Regions from separate parts of the Ensifer sp. PDNC004 genome, predicted to be linked through region 3. Evidence: riboswitches for the same ligand, from Rfam matches in the RefSeq annotation. Region 3 holds a riboswitch; each other region holds the start of a gene.
The links. Region 3 has a riboswitch for cobalamin ahead of bluB (5,6-dimethylbenzimidazole synthase). Riboswitches for the same ligand answer to the same signal wherever they lie in the genome.
Positions count from the first base shown of each region.

Region 1: linked by a shared signal. The riboswitch ahead of nrdH (glutaredoxin-like protein NrdH) and the one ahead of bluB (5,6-dimethylbenzimidazole synthase) in region 3 are both predicted to bind cobalamin.
Region 2: linked by a shared signal. The riboswitch ahead of JVX98_RS08025 (CbtB-domain containing protein) and the one ahead of bluB (5,6-dimethylbenzimidazole synthase) in region 3 are both predicted to bind cobalamin.

Region 1 is NZ_CP070352.1:1,324,997-1,329,368, forward strand. Features, by position in the region: gene nrdE (class 1b ribonucleoside-diphosphate reductase subunit alpha) at 1-2,034, opposite strand, end outside; gene nrdI (class Ib ribonucleoside-diphosphate reductase assembly flavoprotein NrdI) at 2,004-2,420, opposite strand; gene nrdH (glutaredoxin-like protein NrdH) at 2,433-2,654, opposite strand; cobalamin riboswitch at 3,043-3,269, opposite strand; gene JVX98_RS05920 (acyl-CoA thioesterase) at 3,420-4,211, opposite strand; gene metE (5-methyltetrahydropteroyltriglutamate--homocysteine S-methyltransferase) at 4,208-4,372, opposite strand, start outside.
Region 2 is NZ_CP070353.1:21,495-25,866, reverse strand. Features, by position in the region: gene JVX98_RS08045 (SRPBCC family protein) at 1-152, shown strand, start outside; gene JVX98_RS08040 (DUF1772 domain-containing protein) at 222-701, opposite strand; gene JVX98_RS08035 (NAD(P)H-binding protein) at 698-1,528, opposite strand; gene JVX98_RS08030 (TetR/AcrR family transcriptional regulator) at 1,633-2,325, shown strand; cobalamin riboswitch at 2,324-2,586, shown strand; gene JVX98_RS08025 (CbtB-domain containing protein) at 2,627-2,803, shown strand; gene JVX98_RS08020 (CbtA family protein) at 3,001-3,795, shown strand; gene JVX98_RS08015 (ferric iron reductase) at 3,837-4,372, opposite strand, start outside.
Region 3 is NZ_CP070353.1:780,654-785,025, forward strand. Features, by position in the region: gene JVX98_RS11780 (phytanoyl-CoA dioxygenase family protein) at 1-949, shown strand, start outside; gene JVX98_RS11785 (SDR family oxidoreductase) at 1,038-1,850, shown strand; cobalamin riboswitch at 1,933-2,146, shown strand; gene bluB (5,6-dimethylbenzimidazole synthase) at 2,192-2,887, shown strand; gene JVX98_RS11795 (DUF2865 domain-containing protein) at 2,900-3,982, opposite strand; gene JVX98_RS11800 (acyl-homoserine-lactone synthase) at 4,136-4,372, opposite strand, start outside.

The DNA.
Region 1 (4,372 bases), on a different replicon from region 3:
GTCGCGGGTCGTCGCCGTGTCGCGGAAGAACAGCGTCAGCGACAGGCCCTGGTCGACGTGCTGGGTGGCCGCCGCATAGGTGTCGATGATCTTTTCCGGGCCGATCTCGTAGGCGTCCTGGTAGTATTCGAGATTGTCGTTGGTCATGAAGGCGGCCGGGTAATAGACGCGGCCGATCTTGCCTTCCTTGCGGATCTCGATCTTCGACACGATCGGGTGGATCGAGGACGTCGAATGGTTGATGTAGGAGATCGAGCCGGTCGGCGGCACGGCCTGGAGGTTCTGGTTGTAGAGCCCGCCTTCGATCACCGCCCGTTTCAGTTCCAGCCAATCCTCCTGGGTCGGGATGGCGATGCCGGCTTCCTCGAACAGGTCCTTCACCTTTTCGGTCGCCGGTAGCCATTCGGCCTCGGTGTATTTGTCGAAATAGTCGCCAGAGGCGTATTTCGAGTTTTCGAAGCCGGCGAAGCTCTTGCCCTTTTCGACCGCCAGCCGGTTCGATGCGCGGATGGCGTGATAGGTCACTGTGTAGAAATAGATGTTGGTGAAATCGATGCCTTCCTCGGAGCCGTAATAGATGCGCTCGCGGGCGAGATAGCCGTGCAGGTTCATCTGACCGAGGCCGATCGAATGGCTGTCGTCGTTGCCCTTTTCGATCGAGGGCACGGACGAGATATGGCTCATTTCGGAGACGGCGGTCAGCGCCCGGATCGAGGTCTCGATCGTCTGGCCGAAATCCGGGCTGTCCATGGCAGCCGCAATGTTCAGTGAGCCGAGATTGCAGGAGATATCCTTGCCCATGTGCTTGTAGGAGAGGTCGTCGTTGAACGCGCTCGCCTCGCTCACCTGCAGGATCTCCGAGCAGAGGTTGCTCATGGTGATGCGGCCGGCAATCGGGTTTGCCCGGTTCACCGTGTCCTCGAACATGATGTAGGGATAGCCGCTCTCGAACTGGATCTCGGCGATGATCTGGAAGAAGTCGCGCGCCTTGATCTTGCGCTTGCGGATGCGGGCGTCCTCCACCATCTCGCGATATTTCTCCGTCACCGAGATTTCGGTGAGGGGCACGCCATAGACCTGCTGCACGTCATACGGCGAGAACAGGTACATGTCCTCGTTGTTGCGGGCGAGCTCGAAGGTGATGTCGGGAATGACGACGCCGAGCGACAGCGTCTTGATGCGTATCTTCTCGTCGGCGTTCTCACGCTTGGTGTCGAGGAAGCGCATGATGTCAGGGTGGTGGGCATGGAGATAGACCGCGCCCGCGCCCTGGCGCGCACCGAGCTGGTTGGCATAGGAGAACGAGTCTTCCAGCAACTTCATGACCGGGATGACCCCGGAGGACTGGTTCTCGATCTGCTTGATCGGCGCGCCCATCTCGCGGATGTTGGTGAGCGACAGCGCCACGCCGCCGCCGCGCTTGGAAAGCTGCAGCGCCGAATTGATGGCACGGCCGATGCTCTCCATGTTGTCCTCGATCCTCAACAGAAAGCAGGAGACGAGCTCGCCACGGCTTTTCTTGCCGGCATTGAGGAAGGTCGGCGTCGCCGGCTGGAAACGGCCGGAAATGATCTCGTCGACGAGGTCGCGGGCAAGCGCCTCGTTGCCGCGCGCCAAGGCCATCGCCACCATGCAGACGCGGTCTTCGTAGCGTTCCAGGTAGCGCTTTCCGTCGAAGGTTTTGAGCGTATAGGACGTGTAATATTTGAAGGCGCCGAGGAAGGTCGGGAAACGGAACTTCTTCGAATAGGCGTGGTCGTAGAGATCGCGCACGAAGTTGAACGAATACTGGTCCAGCACGTCCTGCTCGTAGTAGCCCTCGGTCACCAGATAATCGAGCTTTTCCCGCAGGTTATGGAAGAAGACCGTGTTCTGGTTGACGTGCTGGAGGAAGTATTGCTTCGCCGCCTGCCGGTCCTTGTCGAGCTGGATCTTCCCCTCCTCGTCGTAGAGGTTCAGCATCGCATTCAGCGCGTGGTAATCCAGCGCCGCTTCCGTCGCCTTCAGGGGGCGTTCGAGTGTTGTGACGTCCAAAATCGTTCCATCCCGTTTTTGACATTGGCGACGTCCTCGTCGGTTCCGAGCAGCTCGAACCGGTAGAGGTAGGGCACCCGGCACTTGTCCGAGATCACGTCGCCGGCGATCCCGTAGGTCGCGCCGAAATTGCTGTTGCCCGCTGCGATCACGCCGCGGATGTGAGAGCGGTTGCCCGCGTCGTTCAGGAAGCGGATCACCTGTTTCGGCACGGCACCTCGGCCATCGTCGCCGCAATAGGTCGGTACGATGAGCACATAGGGCTCCGAAACCGTAAGTGCATCCTTACTTTCTTTGAGCGGTATGCGGGCCGCGCGAAGGCCGAGTTTCTCGACGAAGCGATGGGTGTTTTCCGAGCGGCTGGAAAAATAGACGATCAGCCCCATCGCTTCTCTCCCTCAGGAAAGCGCGCTGATCATGTCCGGGCGGAACCCCGCCCAATGCCGCTCGCCGGCGACGACCACTGGAACCTGCCGATAGCCGAGACCCTGCACGAGCGCGAAACCGTCGGAATCCTCGGAGATATCGACGATGCGATAATCGATGCCCTGGCGGTCGAGCGCGCGGGTGGTGGCGGTGCATTGGACGCAGGCGGGTTTGCTGTAGACGGTGATCGACATGGGTTCCTCGTGAGGGGCTGGCAAATGGGCGCAAAAAATCGGCGGGTCGCGCGAACGCGAACCGTGGGCTTGACGATAGGGTACGAAACATCGCTCCCCGATCGCCTCGACCGGAGTGGATGTCGGCAAGCTGGCCCAAAATCGACTAGGCAGCCGGGCCGGCTCGTTCTGGTCGGGCGCTCTGGAATTTCCGCGGGTGCGGGCTCTCAGGACGCGGCCTTTCGATCAGGCGCGCAACAATGCGCACCCGTCCGCAGAAGGTGGATCTGAACTGGAAGAAACTGACATGACTTCACCCCGAAGCTTTCGACAGGCTGCCGGGGAGATGTCGAGACGATCGGGCAGGCTCATCCTGCCACGCACTCAACCCCTCCGGACACCCCGCCCGTGGACGTTTGTTGCTCGAGGCAGGTCTCCTGGCTTACGGGTCAAAGCTTTCATCCCGACCTTCCCGAGGCCTCATGCCTCAGTGGTCCAATTCCGGACAGTCGCTCGCCGTCTACAGTTGCGGGGGCAGCTACGGCATAGCCTGAGCGGAAACCCGCCGGCGCACCGTATTCCCGTCTTAGCTCCCAATCCTTGCGAATCGGAAGAACCTCGAACACTAGATATAGTAGTTCATCGCAAATCTGCGTCAATAGGTTCTATATGCTGGAGGCAGGGGTGCAGCGGTCTTTTCTTTTTCGGTGTGGATAACGGGGAGTAAATGGCGGGCGCGATCAATCCTGTGGACCGAGGGCGCCATGAGCGGCGCCCCCGGCTTGCTCAGGCGGCGAAGGCCGCAACCGGGCGGTTGCGGCTGTCGACGGCCACCATCACGAAAGTCCCGGTGACGGTCAGCACGCGCACGCCGCTGAGCAGTTCTTCCGACCAGAGCTCGACCTCGATCGTTGTGGAACTGCGTCCGGTCCGGGTGACCCGCGCCAGCGTATCGACGATCGTTCCGGCGGCGACACGCCGCTTGAAATCGCCACTGCAGGAGGCGAGCGCCATCAATTTTCCGGTCAGCCGGCTCGCGGCGACGAAGGCCGCCTTCGTCATCTGGGCGAGTGCATCGCCGCCGAAGAGCGCGCCGGCGCTGTTGGTCTGGCCCGGAAAAATGATGTCGGTCATGCCGACGAAATCGGCCGCGGGCACAGCTGGCGTGGGCTCGGCGAGCGGCGGAAGGTGCCAGTCGGCACCTTTGTCCTGCGGCATCCCAACCATGGTGAACTGTCCGCGTGAGCAAAGATCGCGGCCGCCGGTCGCAAGGTCTTCGGCCACCATCTCGACGTCGACGACCATCGAGAGCCGCCCGACGCGCACCGGGCGGCCAGAGAAACTGACGGTCTGGCCGATGCGGGCGGGTGCGCGAAAGTCGATCCGGTCGCAGGAGGCGGTGACGAAGGGAACGCGGCCGTGGCGGGTGGCGACGATGAAGGCGATCCGGTCCATCAGCGCCAATGCGGCACCCCCGAAGAGGGTGCCGTGATGATTGGTGTCGCCGGGAAAGACGATATCGGCGAGGGTCTGTGGCGCCGGGGTTTCCCCCGACGCCGCTTCCGTGTGGTCCGTCATGCGCGAAGCGCCTTGCGGGGATCATCCGCGAAGGCCTGGCGCAGGGCGCGCGCCGCCGCCACCATGTTGACAAGCGCCGGCCGGGTTTCCTCCCAGCGCCTGGTCTTCAGCCCGCAATCCGGGTTGACCCAGATCTGCGCCGGCGTCAGCCCTTCGGTCGC
Region 2 (4,372 bases), 760 kb from region 3:
CCGACCGCGCCATCATGACCAGCTTCTCCGCCGGCTGGCACGTGCATCTCGACATCTTGCGCGCGTTGCTGGAAGGCGAAAAGCCGGCCGCCTTCTGGAGCAAGTTTGCCGACCTTGAAGCGCAATACGACGCGCGTATTCCCAAGCCCTGACGGCGGGATGGGCTCAGAGGTCAAGACGCGTGCAGGCGCCGGCAAGGATCCACTTGCCGGCGCTTTTCGTCAGGCACGGGCGAAACCGAGAATGAAGAACGCCAGCGCGCCGATCGACGCGAAGGTGCGCACGTGGTTCCACCAGACCCAATCGGTCAGATAGCGCTCATGCCAGAGATCGGTCGCCGCCTGACCGGGGGCTGCCGCGGCGAGCGCGTCGTTCATCGGCACGTTGAAGACGATGGTCACCAGCAGCACGCCGACGACATAGGCGACACCGCCGGCGGCAAGCCACCACCTCCCCTCGCCGCCCGAGAGGAAGGCGACGACGATGAGCGCCAGGGCGAGCAGGGCCGTGCCCATGAAGGCGCTGAGGAAGATCGGGTTCTGGATCACGACATTGATCGCATTCATCGCAGCGATCCCCTGCTCCGGCGGCAGCCGCGACAGGGCCTGCATGATGCAGACCGAGAAGATGAAGAACAGCCCGGCCATCAGGCCGGAGCCGATCGCGGCGGCAAACGCCAGAGCGGGGATCAGGGGGATCATGCGGCAAGACTCCAAACACCAGTTGCTGCGGTTTCCCGAGCGTAGGCTGCAAAGTCACGCGGACGCCGCCCAAGCACATGCTCGACATCGGACGTCAGGTTTGAATTGCGCCCGTCGAGCACCGAGCTGAAGAGATAGCGGATGAGTTCGACATAGTCATCAGGCACGCCGTCGGCCTGCAAGTGTGCCGCGAAGTCGGCAACCGGTATCGCCTGATAGGAGATCGGGCGGTTGGCAGCCGCGGCGATTTCGGCCACGGCGTCGGCAAAGGTCATCAGCCGCGGGCCGGTCAGCGAATAGACCTTCCCGACATGGCGGTCGTCGAGAAGCGCTTCGACAGCGACGTCGGCAATGTCGTCGCAGCTGATGAAAGGCTCGGTCACCGTGTCCACGGGCAGGAAGACGGAACCGCTCAAGACACCCTCGGCGAGGAACCCTTCGTCGAAGTTTTCGAAGAACCAGCTGCCCCGGATGACCGTCCAGTCGGCGCCGGAGGCCTGCAGCGCGCGCTCGGCCGCTTCCGCCTCGTCCTCGCCGCGCCCCGACAGCAGCACCAGCCGCTTGACGCCGGCGCTGACGGCAAGGCTCGAGAACTTGGCGATCACCTCGACGGAGCCCGGTACCGCCAGATCCGGCTGGAAGCAGACATAGATGCGATCGACGTTTTCAAGGACCGGCGCCCAGGTCACCTCATCCGTCCAATCGAAGGAAGGCGACGCCGAACGGGCACCGATGCGGACCGCTATGCCCCGCTCCCGAACGCGCTCGGCCACCCGCCGCCCCGTCTTGCCGGTACCGCCCAAAACCAGTGTGATCTTCTGAGACATCGTTTCCTCCTGAGGTTCCACCAACAAATATGAGCATCTCTCACATTTGCAAATGTGATAAATCCTCGTATTTTAGGAGTCAAGTCAAAATGTGAGCATTACTCATGATTCCAGATGCAAGCCCCGCCACGCTTCCCGCCGACGACGAGCCTGCGCTGCGCCGGACACCGAGCCAGAAGCGCAGTCGCGAGCGCGTCGAGCAGATCCTCGCCTGCGCGACGGCGCTCATCCAGGAAAAGGGCAGCGACGCCATGCGCATGAGCGAAGTCGCTGAAAAGGCTGGAATTTCGATTGGCTCGCTGTACCAGTACTTCCCCGACAAGGCGGCAATCGTGCGCACGCTCGCCGAGCGCTACAATGCGGTCTGCAACGAGTGCATCGCGGCCGAACTGGCCAAGGTGACCTCGATCGCCGAGCTGCGCGACGCCTTCTCGCTTTTGTTCGATATCTATTACGAGATGTTCCTCGCCGAGCCGGTCATGCGCGACATCTGGTCGGCGATGCAGGCCGACAAGGCGCTGCGCGAAATCGACCTTGCGCAAAGCCGCGCCGGCGGAAAGCTGCTTGCCGATGTCTGGGCCCGGCTTGTGCCGGAGACGCCGCGCGAGGAAATCGACAGCGCCGCCTTCCTGATCATGCATCTCGGCGACTGCACAATGCGGCTTGCAGTCTCGGTCGAGCGCGCCGAGGGCGACCAGATCGTCGAGGCCTACAAGCGCATGACCATCAAGGATTTTGTCGCGGATGGACCGCGCGGCGGCGCGCACTCAATTGACAACTCCATGACACAATCCTAATCATCTGGGATCGATTGGTTCCCGGGACGCGAACGTGTTTCGGGAGTAAACGGGAATGTGACGGATGGACCCAATCTGGGCATTCAAATCACGGCCGACCCCGCGACTGTAGAGCGACGTCGATCCACCGTTCCGGAGCGATCCGGAAGAAGCCACTGGCAAGACCGCGAGAGGGCGGCCGAGCTGGGAAGGCGAGGCAGATCGAGGGCATCGAGCCCAACGCCGTGAGCCAGGAAACCTGCCACTCGATGCGGGCATAGGGCCCAACCGGGAATTTCCCGATGCCATCACGGAGGTTGTCATGGCTACGTCTACCATTTCGAGCACCCCGCTCTCCCTCAGCGATCGTCTGACCGCTGGCGTCATCGCGCTCTTCATCGGCGCATTCCTCGTCTTCGGCGCCGGCCTTGCCAACTCGGCCGTGCTGCACGACACGGCGCACGACACCCGCCACTCCTACGGCTTCCCCTGCCACTGACCGATGCATCGGAACGTGAACAACGTTCCGCATCGAACAATCTGCGGACCTGAACGCATCCGGCCCGAGCCGGATGTCGGTTTGTCTGCATTCCGGTTTTTCCGGCGTGCGAAAGCCATCCGCAGCACAGGCAAAATGGGAAGGCTCAAGGACCGCGCCGCAGCGCGTGGCTTTTGTCGTTATCGAGGGATTTCAAGATGATTGTCAGAACGCTTCTGGCCGCGATCGTGGCTGGATTGATTGCCGGTGTCTTCATGACCGGCGCCCAGGAATTGCGCGTCACGCCGCTGATCCTGCATGCGGAAGAATTCGAAGGCGAGGCTCCGGCCCCCACCGAACAGCCCGCCGCCCAGCCGGGTGCGGCACAGCCTGCCGCGGAAAACCACGACCAGCATTCGTCGCTCAAGGCCGTGTCGCCGCTCGGCGCCTTGCTCGACGCGCTGTCGCCGATCACGCCCGCCTATGCCCATGAGGGCGAGCACGAGGACGGCGGCATCATGTTCGGCATGAGCCGCTTCTCCGGCACGCTGATCGCGAACCTCGTCACCGGTTCCGGCTTCGGCCTGCTGCTCGCCGGCGTCAGCCTGGTGATCGGCTACCCGATCACGCTTCGGAACGGCGCGCTCTGGGGCGCCTGCGGCTGGCTTGCCGTGCACATGTTGCCGGCGATCGGCCTGCCGCCGGAACTGCCTGGCTTTCCGGCCGCCGAACTGGGCGACCGCCAGACCTGGTGGCTCGCAACGGTGGCGCTTTCGGCCGTCGGCCTTTATCTCGTCGTCCTGCGCGAGGAGATCGTCTCCAAGGTCACGGGCCTCGTGCTGATCGCAGCGCCCCATGTCTATGGTGCGCCGCAGCCGCTCGACATCACCAGCAACGTTCCGGCCGTGCTCGGCGCAGAGTTTGCGGTTGCCGCACTCGCCACCACGCTCGCCTTCTGGATCGTGCTCGGCGTCGTCTCCGGCTTCATCAACGAGCGCTTCGTCAAAGCATAGTGATCGCCGATCACGGATTGTCAGCAAACCGACGGCGGGGTTCAGGCCCCGCCGTTTTGCATGAGATGCGTCACCAGCCGCGCACGGCGATCTTCCGGCTCCAGCAGGACGCAGGTGTCGCAGAAGCTGCCGCCCTCCGTCTTGAAATAGAGACAGCAGCCGCAGCGGATCCGATACTGGCGCGAAATGTGTTCACCACTTGCCGGATCGACAGCCGCAATCTGCTCGTAGCAAAGCTCATCAGAATAGAGCCGCGAGCCCGGCCGCTTGACGATTGCCAGCGCCTCGGCCATGCCGCGCGCCTCTTCCCCGATCGCACGGCCGATTTCGAGGAACGCGCCAGCCAGGGCATCCGCCGCGAGCCGCCACTGCGCCCCGCTCGAGAGGCCCGTCCGTGCCTTCAGGACAGCAATGACGGGCGTCAGATGAGCGATGAAGCCCTGTTCGAAAACGCTGACGTCCTCCTCCCGACCCTTGCGCTCCGTCGCCGGCGGCTGGAGGCAAAAACGATAGCGTTTGCCCGCGACTTCGGCACCACGGTGAAGCCGTGCCCAATCCTCGAAACGAACGCCGGCGA
Region 3 (4,372 bases):
CGGCGTGGCGGTCTTCAAGCGCGCCTATGCCGATACGGCGGCAATCGACGTCGCAAGCGGGGTCTTCGACGCCATCATCGAACAGCAACATCGCAGCAACAGCGGCGGTGGCGATCACTTCGCCAAGCCCGGCGCCAACGACCGCATCTGGAATTCGCTGGAAAAGCACTGCCTGAACGCACCGGAGAATTTCGCCGCCTATTACAGCAACGCCGTCATCGCGCTCGTCAGCGAGGCCTGGCTCGGGCCGAACTACCAGATGACGGCGCAGGTCAACCGGGTCAACCCGGGCGGTGCTGCGCAATCGGCGCACCGGGACTATCACCTCGGCTTCCAGACCGCGGCCGTGATCGAGCAGTATCCGGCGCATGTCCACAAGCTTTCGCCGGTGCTGACGCTGCAGGGCGCGGTTGCCCATTGCGACATGCCGCTCGAAAGCGGGCCGACGCTATTCCTCCCCTATAGCCAGACCTATGTGCCGGGCTATCTGGCACTCAACCGGCCGGAGTTCCGCGCCTATTTCGACGCAAACCACGTGCAGCTCCCGCTCGAAAAGGGTGACGTCGTCTTCTTCAATCCAGCGCTCTTCCATGCCGCCGGCACCAACCGCTCCCGAGATATCCGCCGCGTCGCCAACCTGCTGCAGGTGTCTTCGGCCTTCGGTCGCGCCATGGAAACCGTCGACCGACTGACGATGAGCGCGACGCTCTATCCGGCCTTGCGGGCCTTGCTGGCAAACGGCAAGCTGTCGCAGGCGGAAGCGGCCAATGCCGTCGCCTCCTGTGCCGAAGGCTACTCGTTCCCGACCAATCTCGACCGAGACCCGCCAATCGGTGGGCTGGCGCCGAAGACGCAGGCGCAATTGATGCGCGAGGCGCTCACTGCGGGAACGGGCGAGGAGGAGTTTCTTGCGGTGCTTGAGGCGCAGGCGAAGCGCAAGCTGAGCTGACGCGCGAGCTACCATTTGACAGGCTCCCGGCGTGTTTCGCTCGGGAGCCGCAGCCGTTTCAAACGATCATTTACGAGGGAGGAATTCGATGAGTGGACAATTACAAGGCAAGATCGCCATCGTCACCGGTGGTACGCAGGGGCTGGGCGCGACAATTGCTGGCCTTTTCGCCGAGCGTGGCGCCAAGGGTATCGTCATTTGCGGGCGCAACGCCGCCAAGGGACGGGCGAAGGCCGAGCAGATCGGCAAGGCAGATGGCGCGAAAGTCGTCTATGTCGAAGCCGATCTGGAGAAGGTGGACGACGCCCGCAAGGTGGTCGCCGCTTGCGACGCCGAATTCGGCCGGGTCGATGCGTTGGTCAACGCTGCGGCCATCACCGACCGCGGCACGATCCTCGACACCACGCCCGAACTCTTCGACCGCATGTTCGCGATCAACGTGCGCGCACCGTTCTTCCTGATGCAGGAAGCGGTGAAAGTCATGCGGCGCGAGAAGACCGAAGGCACGATCGTCAACATCGGCTCGATGTCGGCGATGGCCGGCCAGCCTTTCATCGCCGCCTATTGCTCGTCGAAAGGCGCGCTCGAAACGCTGACCAAGAACACGGCCTATGCGCTGCTGCGCAACCGCATCCGCGTCAACGGGCTGAATATCGGCTGGATGGCGTCCGAAGGCGAAGACCGCATACAGCGCGAGTTTCACGGTGCGGCTGCCGATTGGCTCGAAAAGGCGGCGGCCAGCCAGCCTTTCGGCCGGCTCGTCGATCCGGCCGAGGTGGCGCGTGCCTGCGCATACCTGTCGTCGGCCGAATCCGGGCTGATGACCGGATCGGTGATCTGCTTCGACCAGTCGATCTGGGGCGCCTACGACGGCTCGCCGCATCCGGTCGCTCCGCTCTGAGGCTAGGCAGAAAGAAGCAGGTGGAAAGCGGCGCGTCCGGTTTCGCCGGGTTGGCGCCGCTTGTCTTTCTCAATTCCCTGTGCACTTAGTGCCGTCGTCAGGTGCTCGCGAAAGCGGGAGAATCGGGAATCCGGTCGATATTCCGGAACGTGCCCAACGCTGTGACGGGGACGATCGCGTCTAAAAGAGCCTTGAATTGATTCAAGGTTTTACCACTGGATCTTCAATCGATCTGGGAAGGTGGGGCGATCGGTTGAACCGAAGTCAGAAGACCGGCCTGGCGAGATAGACCGAACCCCGCGTGGACGGCGGGAGGTTTTCGCATTGTTGGGGATCGAACGATGCTGACTGAACCGAAGGGCGGCCTTGCGGCTGCCGCTGCCTTTTCGCTGCAAGAGCGGGAGGCCGTCTACCGTGCCATCGAGACACGTCGCGACGTGCGCGATGAATTCCTGCCCGAGCCATTGCCAGATGATCTGATCAGGCGCCTGCTGGCCGCGGCACACAGCGCCCCGTCCGTGGGCTTCATGCAACCCTGGAACTTCGTGCTGGTGCGGGCGGAAGAAACGCGCGAGCGGGTCTGGCAGGCGTTTCGCCGCGCCAATGACGAGGCCGCGCTGATGTTCGAGGCGGAACAGCAGGGAAAGTATCGCGCGTTGAAGCTCGAAGGCATTCGCAAGGCGCCGCTTAGCATCTGCGTCACCTGCGACCGCACGCGCGGCGGCACTGTCGTGCTCGGGCGTACCCACAATCCGCAGATGGACGTCTATTCCACCGTCTGCGCCGTGCAGAACCTCTGGCTTGCGGCGCGCGCCGAAGGGGTGGGTGTCGGCTGGGTCAGCATCTTCCACGAGGCCGAGATCAAGGCGATCCTCGGCATCCCCGACCATATCGAGATCGTCGCCTGGCTCTGCCTCGGCTATGTCGACCGCCTCTATCAGCAGCCGGAACTTGCCGTGAAGGGCTGGCGCCAGCGCCTTCCGCTCGAGGACCTGGTTTTCGAAGAAGGATGGGGATGCAGCAAGGAGAAGGCGTAAGGCCTCGCCCGATCAATTCTGGACCGGCTGATAGGCCGGTCCCTTCGGGTGCTTGAGGTCGATCGCAGTTTCTTCCTGCGGCAGGTAGGTGGGGCCGACGACGCGCACCTTGTTCTTCGACGGATCATAGGGCCGCTCTTCGGCCGGCACCTTGGCGGTCTCGCCCGCCGCTTCCGGCTTCTTCGTCTCGATGACAATGATCGACGATTGGTCGTCGCCGATCTTCGTTCCTGTCGTCTTCGGCGTGGTTGCGGCGGTCTGCGGTATCTGGCAGCCGCACTGGCCGGGCTTGCCGACGGCGCGGGTGCGATAGGCAAAGGCGTTGGGCATTTCGGTATAGGGACGGCCGGTCACGGCCGAGACCATCTTGTCGCTCTCTTCCGTGTTGAGGTCGTGGAAATAGAGCTCCGTCTCAGCCCCAGGGCAGCGGGCCCGGCAGGCCTGTTCATCGCGTGGGAAATCGGCCGGCGTCGCATCCGAAGAGATCGGGAAGAAGGCGCCGTCGCAGGTGCGCACGCACATGGTCCTGAGCGTGCCGCTATAGTAGCGCTCCTGCGGCGCGTAGCCGTCTTCGTCGTGTCCGAGCATCGGGCCGTAGGCGTCGTCCGGCGGCAGGTCGGCAACGATGTTGCGGTGGCTTTCCGGCACGTCCGGTTCGACGCTTGCGAACTCCTCGCGGTCGCCATAGCAACCGTTGATCTCAAGTGCTGCGAGGATGCGGCGCCGGCTGTCGTCGCTGCCGCCGGCGACGATCTGCTCGCGCTCGGATTTCAGCATGCGCAGATTGTCTTCCATCTCGGCAATAAGACCGTTGAGCCCGCTGCAGGTGTCGGGGTCGCCGCCGTCGTAGCCGATGGCGTTGCCACCGCCGCACCCGGCGCGGCGGCGGTCGTTCTTCGCCCGCCGCAGTTCGATGTTCTGCCGTGAGATTGCGCTTGCATAGTCGCGCGCATCGGCATTGCTGGCGACGTAGTCAGGCAGTTGCGCGAGCCGGGCGTTCAGTCGGTCGCAGGCCGTCGATGCCAGTGACGGACCGGCACCGATCAGAACCAAAGGCACAAGGGCCGCAGCGACGTGTTTCAGGCGCGTGAACACGGGGCGTAAGTCTCTTCCTGTTGCCAGGTCGGCGCCAACTTCTGCGGGTGGCTGCCAGCGGCATTCCTGTTTCGCCTTCCATCATAGAGCTTGTCGGTGATCGTGCAACGACAAGCGACGGTTTGCGTTAACAGTGCCGATCGACGGACGCGCTTACGCGGCGCGGGCGGTTTCCAGCGACATCGGGCGGTCGAGAACGGTGCCTTCGATCGCAGCGACCGCTTTCATCCGTGAAAGCAGATCCGGGGTCACTTCCCAGGCAACGGCAACCGCGAAGACCGAGCCGATGCGATGCGGTTCGGCGATGCGCTCGCCCGGGCATCCCATGCGGCGGAACATGCGCTCGAGGAACACGTCCGTCACGGTGACGATATGGCTGATGCCGGAGGC